DNA from 2 places in the Nocardioides aurantiacus genome. Region 2 is predicted to be linked to the other one. Evidence: riboswitches for the same ligand, from Rfam matches in the RefSeq annotation. Region 2 holds a riboswitch; the other holds the start of a gene.

Region 1 (4,509 bases), 320 kb from region 2:
CGCTGTTCAACTACGTCCCCGGCAAGGACGACGCCGTCATCGGCGCTCCCCCGGTGATCGCCGCCGAGGTCTTCACCACCTTCGTGGCGGGCGGGCCGCACGGCAGCCTGGTCGAGGACCTCGCCGAGATCGTGGTCCAGGTCCTCCGCGAGCGCCCCGAGAGCCCCGAGGAGGTGGCGCTGGGGCGTGCCGCCATGCAGGCCAACCCACGGTTGATCGCCCACGCGCTCGACCGGCTGCAGGAGCTGGTCGAGTCCTGCCTGGGCTACGTCGAGCAGCGCGAGGGGGCGGCGTACGACCGGCAGCGGTTCGACGTCGCGCTCACCCTCGTCGTCGCCTGCCTGCACCTCGCGATGGATCGCTTCCTGACCGGCGACCACGGCACCGACCTGGCGCCGCTGTTCCTCGCCACCCTGCACACGGCGCGCGACCTGCTCGCCTGACCCACCCCACCGCACCCGCCCCAGCCCGCCCGACCCGATCGCCCCGATCACCCCCGCCTCTCGAGGAGAGACATGGCCACCCTGCTCCACCGCCTCGGCACCTTCGCGTTCCGCCGCTGGCCCGTCGTCGTCGCTGCCTGGCTGCTCGTCGTCATCGGCGCCGGCACCCTGGCCGCCACCGTCAGCAAGCCGATGGAGGACACCTTCACCATCCCGGGCATCCCCGCGCTGCAGGCGCAGGAGCTGCAGCAGTACCTCTTCCCCGAGGCCGAGGACGCCCAGGACCTCGCCACGGTCAACGTCGTGGTCGCCGCTCCCGAGGGAGAGTCGCTGCGCGAGCAGCCGTACTCCGGCGAGGTGGAGGACCTCGTCGCCGCGCTCCAGGACCTTCCCCAGATGCCCGACGAGCCGAAGCTGGCCGACCCGGTCACCGCCTCGGACGCGCAGTTCGAGCGGGCCGTCTCGGGTGCCGTCGAGGCGGGTACGCCGCAGCGCGTCGCCGAGGAGAACGCCCGGGCCCTCCTCCCGCTGGGCCAGGACGACCGGATCGGCGTCATCACCTGGGACTTCGACGTCGCCTCCCCCGCCGACGTCGAGCCCGCGACCCGCGAGGCCCTGCTGGACGCGCTCGCGGACGCCCGCGACGCCGGCCTGACCGCCGAGGTCAACGGCTCGGGGCTGCAGGCCATCCCCGAGGTCGGCGGCACCAGCGAGCTGGTCGGCATCGCCGTCGCGGCTGTGGTCCTGATCATCACCTTCGGCTCGCTGGTCGCGGCCGGCCTGCCCATCCTGACCGCGCTGATCGGCGTCGCCCTGGGCATCCTCGGCATCAGCATCGCCACGGCACTGACCACCATCGGCACCACCACCCCGATCCTGGCCACGATGATCGGCCTGGCGGTCGGCATCGACTACACGCTGTTCATCCTGGCCCGCTACCGCACGGAGCTGCGGCGTACCGACGACCGGCGGGCCGCCGTCGGCATCGCGGTCGGCACCGCGGGCTCGGCCGTGGTGTTCGCCGGCCTGACCGTGCTGATCGCGCTCGGCGCGCTGAGCATCGTGGGGATCCCGTTCCTGACCTCGATGGGTCTCGCGGCCGCCGGCACGGTGTTCCTCGCCGTGCTGGTCGCCCTCACCCTGCTGCCGGCCCTGCTCGGCATGTTGGGCGGCAAGGCCTTCGCGGGGCGGGTGCGACGCCGCGAGGACAAGCGCGACGCCCACGGCCTCGCCGTCAACAACGGCGTCCGCTGGGCCCGGCTCGTCGGGCGTGCCCCGGTCGTCGTGGTGCTGCTGGTCGTGGTCGGCCTCGGCGCGCTCGCCGTGCCCCTGCAGAGCCTCCAGCTCTCGCTGCCGACCGACTCCACCTCCGCCGTCGACACCACCCAGCGCAAGGCCTCCGACCTGGTCAGCGAGGCCTTCGGCCCCGGTCGTGAAGCACCGCTGCTGCTGGTCGTCGACGCCCGCCGCACCCCCGGCCAGCAGTCGGCGCAGCAGGCCTTCGGCGACGTCGTCGCCTGGGCCGCCGGGCAGGACGGCGTCGCCAACGCCCAGGTCGTCGCCACCAGCGGCGACGGGGTCGGTGCGCAGGTGCTCGTCACCCCCCAGGGCGGCCCGTCGGACCAGGGCACGCTCGACCTGCTCGACCGGTTGCGCAGCGACCAGTCCGACATCGAGGCCGAGACCGGCACCCGGCTGGGCGTCACCGGCATCACCGCCATCCAGACCGACGTCTCCGAGCGGCTCACCGAGGCACTGCCGATCTACCTCGCCGTCGTGGTCGGCCTGGCGTTCCTGCTGCTGATGCTCGTCTTCCGGTCGCTCCTGGTGCCGCTGACCGCGACCCTGGGCTTCCTGCTCTCGGTGCTCGCCACGCTCGGCGCCACCGTCCTGGTCTTCCAGGAGGGCGCGCTCGGTCTGGTCGAGGGCCAGCCGCTGGTCAGCTTCATGCCGATCATCGTCATCGGCATCGTGTTCGGGCTGGCGATGGACTACCAGGTGTTCCTGGTGACCCGGATGCGCGAGGCGTTCGTGCACGGGATGTCGGCCCGGGAGGCGGTCGTCGACGGGTTCCGCAACAGCGCCCGTGTCGTCGCCGCGGCGGCCACGATCATGATCTCGGTCTTCGCCGCCTTCGTGCTGCAGGACGACCCGCTGATCCAGTCCATCGGGTTCGCCCTCGCCGCCGCGGTGTTCTTCGACGCCTTCGTGGTGCGGATGGCGCTGATCCCGGCCGTGATGTACCTCCTCGGCGACAAGGCCTGGTGGCTCCCCCGCTGGATCGCGCGGGTGCTCCCCGAGGTCGACGTGGAGGGCGAGCGGCTGCAGCGGCCGACCGCGACGAGCCGCGAGGCCGCCCCCGAGCGCGACCTGGCCCCCACGCCCTGACGCGCGTCCCCGGGCAGGCTCGGCACGGCACCGGACTAGTAGGTCGGTGCCGTGCCGAACCACCCGCCCGGGTCAGCGACAACCCCGTTCACCCGGGGTTAGGGTGCGTTGTCCCGCGTCGCGGGGCGTCCCCCCGTGACCGCCGAGTCCTGTCCGCGCGGGGGTGTCACACGAACCTTTCGGACAGGAGCGGGGAACCCAGGTTTCCCGGACCGCACCGCGGTCCTCGGGGTGAAGTCACGACAGTGACCGGGCTCCCCGGCCCGAACCCGACAGCTAACCTCGCAGGCGCGTGGAGGAACCCTCATGCGCAAGCTCGTCCTGTCGCTGCTCGCTGCCTTCGTCCTGGCGCTCCCGGTGCTCACCGGTCCCGCCGCCGAGGCCGCGACCGCGCGCACCTGGAACCGGATGGCCCACTGCGAGTCGACCAGCCGGTGGCACGTCAACACCGGCAACGGCTACTACGGCGGTCTGCAGATCAGCCCCCGCACCTGGCGTGCCTTCGGCGGCAAGAAGTTCGCCCGGCTGCCCCACCGCGCCACCAAGGTCGAGCAGATCCGCGTGGCCGAGCGGATCAAGCGCAACCAGGGCTGGGGCGCGTGGCCCCACTGCTCGCGCGCCATCGGCGTCCGCTGACCTGACCTGCCGGTGAGGCCCGTCCGTCCGGGCGGGCCTCAGCCGCGGGCGGCGCCGTACCCCAGCAGCGCGGCCAGCCCGAGCGCGCTGCGCGGGGCGTAGGCCGTGCGCCACAACCCGCCGTGGCACGCGGCGTACGCCTCGTCCTGCCAGGGCTGCTCGTGGCGCGGGCCGCCCTGCGTGTGCAGGTCGTGCACCAGCAGCGCGGCCATCAGCACGTTGGAGGTCGCCGGCTCGAAGACCTCCACGCCGAAGCGGTGCGCCCCGGCGTACGCCGCCGCGAGGGCCCGGTTCTTGACCACCGAGCGGGTGCGGGTCGGGGGCGCCACGTTCATCGACACCGTGACCCCGTCGTGGCGCGCGACCGTGGCGCGCCAGCGCTGCACGCGCTTGGCGAGGGCGTAGTTGGGCCCCTGCTGCGGGACCAGCGAGTCGTTGACGCCCGGGTCGGAGCCGGCGACGTACTGCCGCCGGAGCAGCCGCCCGCCCGACAGGGTCCGCAGCGGCCGGCCCAGCGTCTTGGAGCGGCCCGACCGGCTCTCGTAGGACGCCGTCGACTGTTCCACGGCCTCCTTCGGCACCACGAACACGTCGGTCGGGGTGGCCAGGAAGCCCAGGGCCGTGTCGCCGCGGTCGGCCAGCAGCCGCCGGCTGAGGTCGTCCACGGCGGTGCTCACCCGGGTGTTGGTCGCGCCGTCGGCGTAGACGTAGTTGCCGACCACGAGCGTGCCCGGCTGCTCGGCCAGCCACCGCTCGATCGCCGGCACCTGCGCCAGCAGGTCGAGACCGGCCACGTCGTCGAGGGCGCGACCGTCGTCGTCGTGCAGGGTCGGGACCACGACGGTGCCGGACCCGTTGCGGGCCAGGGTCAGGACGCGCTGCCAGATGTCGGGTCGGGGCAGGTCGACGGCGGCGACCCGGGCGCCCCACCGCACCAGGGAGGGCAGCGGGCCCATCTCGGCGCCGGCGCCGAGGACGGCGACGGTGTGTCCCTCGAGGCGGAGCCAGTCGGGGTTGTCGAGCACGCGGTCGACGGCCTCGG
Region 2 (4,509 bases):
CAGGCCCCCACGAAGGCACCCTGCGTGGTGCCGAGGACGTCGCGGAACGCGGCCGCCGCCGGGGTGCCGTCGGCCACGGAGCCGTAGAGCCGGACCAGCCGGTCGGTGCCGTACTCCTGACCCAGGAAGCGGCACGCCAGCCAGGCCAGCTCGTAGGTCGCACCGAGCCCGGTCGCCGTCGGGTCGAGGTCGGCGGGCGTGGGCAACCGGTCGGGCGGCCCGTCGCGCCGGATCTGACGCAGCGCCTGGGCGGCAGCGCGGTCGACCGGGACGCCGGCGTCGTCGAGCGCGACGTAGTCGGCGAAGCCCTCCAGCAGCCAGGTGGGTACCGAGGTGAAGCTGGAGCCGGTCGCGACGTGCACCGCCTCGTGGCTGGCCACGACCTGGGCCCCGGCGGCGGAGAGGTCGGCGAAGACCTCGGGGTTGAGGTAGACCCGCACCGGCGCGCCCCGCGTCGTGGACCCGTCGACGGAGGTGGTCACGCCGGCGATCTCGTCGTAGCGGTCCGCCGGGGCGTCGAGCGTGGCGTCGAGCTCGGCGCGGGTCCGGGGGACCTCGACGACCAACGGCCCGCGCCACCGCGGCAGCACCCGACGCACCTGGGTGACCGCACGCTCGGTCAGCCGCGGGTAGCGGCCGAGCGGCCCCGCGACCACGGTCAACGTCTCCGCCGTGCGTACGACGCGCAGCGGCTCCACCAGCCACAGCGGCGTCCGGCCGGCCCCGCCGAACCCGGCGACCCTCACGGACCCGTCCCCGGGCACCAGGGCGACCCGGGTCTCGACCTCCGCCGGGTCGGTGTCGAACCCGCCGTAGGCGAAGGTCAGCCGCACCGTGACCGGGACGGCGGTCCTCCCCCAGCGCTGCCGCTCCACGGCGGTGGGCGGGGCCGCGGTGTCGACGTAGCGCATCGCGAGGTCCTGCAGGCGCAGCGCCTGGGCGTTGTCCCAGGCGGCACCCACGACCTCGGCGCCCGACGGGGCCGCGAGGGCCGTGGCGGCACCCCGTCGGTCGCCGTCGAGGGCGGCGACGAGTCCGTCCAGGGCGCGCTGCGCCTGGTCGGCGCTCAGCGAGGCACCCTGCTGGGCGCGAGGCGGCTCCAGGTCCACCTCCTGCTCGCAGGCGCTCAGCGAGAGGGCTCCGAGGACGGCGACCAGCACCGCGGCGACCAGGGTGCGCCACCGGCGCGGTGGGTTCCGCACGCCGCCGGAGCGCACGACGCCGCCCGCCCCACGAGGGGGACGGGCGGCGTCGGCGTGGCGTCGGTCAGCCAGGGCGGACCGCGCCGGAGTAGGGCATGTCGTGCAGACCCGAGACCTGGACACCGGAACCGGGGTTCAGCGCGTTGACGACCTGGCCGTTGCCGACGTAGAGGCCGACGTGGCTGATCGGGCTGTAGTAGAAGACGAGGTCACCGGGCTGCAGCTCACTCTCGGAGACGGGCGTGCCCGCAGCGTACTGGGCTCCCGAGTTGTGCGGCAGCGAGACGCCCTGCGTCGCCCACGCGGCCATGGTGAGCCCCGAGCAGTCGAAGGAGCTGGGACCGGAGGCACCCCAGACGTAGGCCTTGCCGACCTGCGCCATGGCGTAGGAGACCGCGGAGCTCGCGGACCCGTCGGGCGCCGCCGGAGCCGCCGGAGCAGCCGCTGCCTGCTCGGCCTCGCGCTCCTCCCGGCGCTCGGCGAGCTCGGCCTCGAGGGCGTCGACCTTGCCCTGGGCCCGGTCGACCGCACCGGCGGCCGTGGCCTCCCGGGCGGCGAGCTTCTTGGCGGTGGCCCGCTGGTCCACGAGGGCCTGGCGGACCTGCGCGCGACGCTGGGTGAGCTGCTGGGCGGTGGCCTGGGACCGCGCCACCTGCTCGATGCGACCGTCGGTGTCCTCGGACACGACGCTCACGTTGCTGAGCAGCACCTCGGAGTCGGCCGGGAGCGAGGTCGCGCTCGGGGCGGTGCTGCCGCCGGAGACCTGGTGCTCGGCGAGCACGTCGGTCGCCACCTGCTCGCGCACGGTCTCCGCGAGGGTCTTCGCGCGCACGATGCGCTTGGTGAGGGTCTTGACGCGCTTGGTGCTGGTCGTCACCCGGGTCTGTGCCCGGTCGTGACGTCGATCGGCGGCGGCTGCCGCCGGGGCCACGTCGTCGACCGCGGCCTGCGCGGCGTCGATGCGGGACTTGAGCCTGTCGTCGGGGGCCGCGGTGGCGGGAGCGGCCTGGACGACGCCGAGGCCGGTGAGGCCCAGGGCGAGGGCCGCTCCTACTGTTGCGCGGGCATGGGGGTACTTCCAACCGTCGTTCACGAGCGGCCGGTCTCCTCTTTGTCTCAACGCCTACCAGGTGAGCTGACGGGTTCGGGCCCAAAGAACGCCCTACCAGGTGCGTGACGGCACGATCGGTGCTGTCGGCGCCTGGATTCACCCCAGGAACATGGGTCCCCGGCTCCGGCCACCCCTCTCCCCCCAGGAGACGAGTCCGGACTCGGCGCGGCCGGCGTGGGCACCCGGTCGGTGCCCGCTGACGACGGCCAACAGCGCTCGACACTAGGTCAGGCCCGCTGGCACTCCAAGTCGAGACCGTGGACGGACGGTGTGGCGTTGTTCACGCGGACTCGATCTCGGGGCCGCTCACGGGCGTCACCATCCGCAGCGGCGGCACGAGCCCGGATCCCGCCAGGACCTCGAGCGCGTGGGCCTCCTCGGCGTCGAAGCCGAGCTCGGGAGGCGGGCCCAGGAGCACCGTCACCACGCAGTCGTGGCAGGCCAGGCCACGCACCAGGCAGGTGTCGCAGTCGATGTGGACGCTCATCGGGGTCTCCTTGCAGAGCGGGGGAAGGCCGGTCACGAGCACTCCAGCACCCGCCACCGACAACCCGGGCCGGCACACCTCCGCCCGTCCCGTCGGCACGCTCCGACCGTCCGTCGCGACGCCACGCCGGGCCGGCCCTCCACGGCCTTGTCGGTGCCCCCGCCTAGCGTCCCTCCCATGAGCAGGTGGGACAGCCAGATGAGCTTCGACGAGCTCGGTCGTCCCCTGCGCGAGACCACCTTCTGCGTCGTCGACCTCGAGACCACCGGCGGGTCCGCCAAGCAGGGGTCGATGATCACCGAGATCGGCGCGGTCAAGGTCCGCGGGGGCGAGGTGCTCGGCGAGTTCCAGACCCTGGTCAACCCGCACGCCGCCATCCCTCCGTTCATCGCGGTCCTCACCGGCATCACCAACTCGATGGTGGCCACCGCGCCGTCCATCGAGTCGGCGCTGCCGTCGTTCCTGGAGTTCGCGCACGGCTGCGTCCTCGTCGCGCACAACGCGCCCTTCGACGTGGGCTTCCTCCAGCACTTCGCGGCCCAGCAGGGGCGTCCGTGGCCACGCTTCGAGGTGCTGGACACCGCGCGCCTCGCACGCCGGGTGATCACCCGTGACGACGCCCCCAACTGCAAGCTCAGCTCGCTCGCGGTGGCCTTCGGGTCCGCCACCACGCCCGACCACCGGGCCCTGTCCGACGCCCGGGCCACCGTCGACGTCCTGCACGGCCTGATGGAGCGCCTCGGGGGGCTGGGCGTGCACACGCTGGAGGAGCTGAGCACGTTCAGCTCCCGCGTCAGCCCCACGGTGCGCCGCAAGCGTCACCTGGCCGAGCACCTGCCGCACGCCCCCGGTGTCTACCTGTTCCGCGACGACCGCGACGAGGTCCTCTACGTCGGCACCTCCCGCGACCTCCGCACCCGGGTGCGGTCCTACTTCACCGCCTCGGAGTCCCGGGCGCGGATGGGCGAGATGGTCAACCTGGCCGGCTCGGTCGACCACGTCGAGTGCGCCACGCCGCTCGAGGCGGGGGTCCGCGAGCTCCGCCTGATCGCCGCCCACCGGCCGCGCTACAACCGTCGCAGCCGTCGCCCCGACAAGGTCACCTGGCTCAAGCTCACCGTGGAGCCGTGGCCCCGGCTGTCCCTGGTCCGCAAGGTCGCCGACGACGGCGCCGACTACCTCGGCCCCTTCTCCTCGCGCCGGACCGCCGAGCGCTGCCTGGCCGCGCTCCACGAGAGCTTCCCGGTGCGGCAGTGCACCGACCGGCTGCCCCTGACGCCGACGCGCACCCCGTGCGTGCTGGCCGAGATGCAGCGCTGCCTGTCCCCCTGCGACGGCAGCGTCGACGTGGACACCTACGCCCACGAGGTGGCCCGGCTGCGCGACGCGCTGCGGCAGGACGCCGACCGGGTGGTCGAGACCCTGACCCAGCGGATGGCGACGCTGGCCGAGGGCGAGCGCTTCGAGGAGGCGGGCGTGCACCGCGACCGGCTCTCCGCGTTCGTGCGCGCCGCGTCGCGCACGCAACGGCTGGGGTCCCTCGCCGGCTGCAGCGAGCTGGTCGCGGCGCGGCGCGAGGACGACCGCCGCTGGGCCGTCCACGTCGTGCGCCACGGACGGCTGGCCGCAGCCGGCATCATCCCGCTCGACGCCCACGCGGGCGACTGGGTGCGCGGGCTGCGCGAGTCGGCCGACACGGTCCTCGGCGG

The links. Region 2 has a riboswitch for cyclic di-AMP ahead of EDD33_RS06390 (C40 family peptidase). Riboswitches for the same ligand answer to the same signal wherever they lie in the genome.
Region 1: another riboswitch for cyclic di-AMP. It lies ahead of EDD33_RS04880 (transglycosylase family protein); the one in region 2 lies ahead of EDD33_RS06390 (C40 family peptidase).

The regions. Positions count from the first base shown of each region.
Region 1 covers NZ_RKHO01000001.1:1,019,822-1,024,330, reverse strand. Annotated here, with positions in the region: gene EDD33_RS04890 (TetR/AcrR family transcriptional regulator) at 1-443, shown strand, start outside; gene EDD33_RS04885 (MMPL family transporter) at 516-2,831, shown strand; cyclic di-AMP (ydaO/yuaA leader) riboswitch at 2,996-3,136, shown strand; gene EDD33_RS04880 (transglycosylase family protein) at 3,138-3,467, shown strand; gene EDD33_RS04875 (hypothetical protein) at 3,506-4,509, opposite strand, start outside.
Region 2 covers NZ_RKHO01000001.1:1,336,986-1,341,494, reverse strand. Annotated here, with positions in the region: gene EDD33_RS06395 (hypothetical protein) at 1-1,202, opposite strand, end outside; gene EDD33_RS06390 (C40 family peptidase) at 1,267-2,295, opposite strand; cyclic di-AMP (ydaO/yuaA leader) riboswitch at 2,308-2,489, opposite strand; gene EDD33_RS06385 (hypothetical protein) at 2,594-2,800, opposite strand; gene EDD33_RS06380 (DEDD exonuclease domain-containing protein) at 2,978-4,509, shown strand, end outside.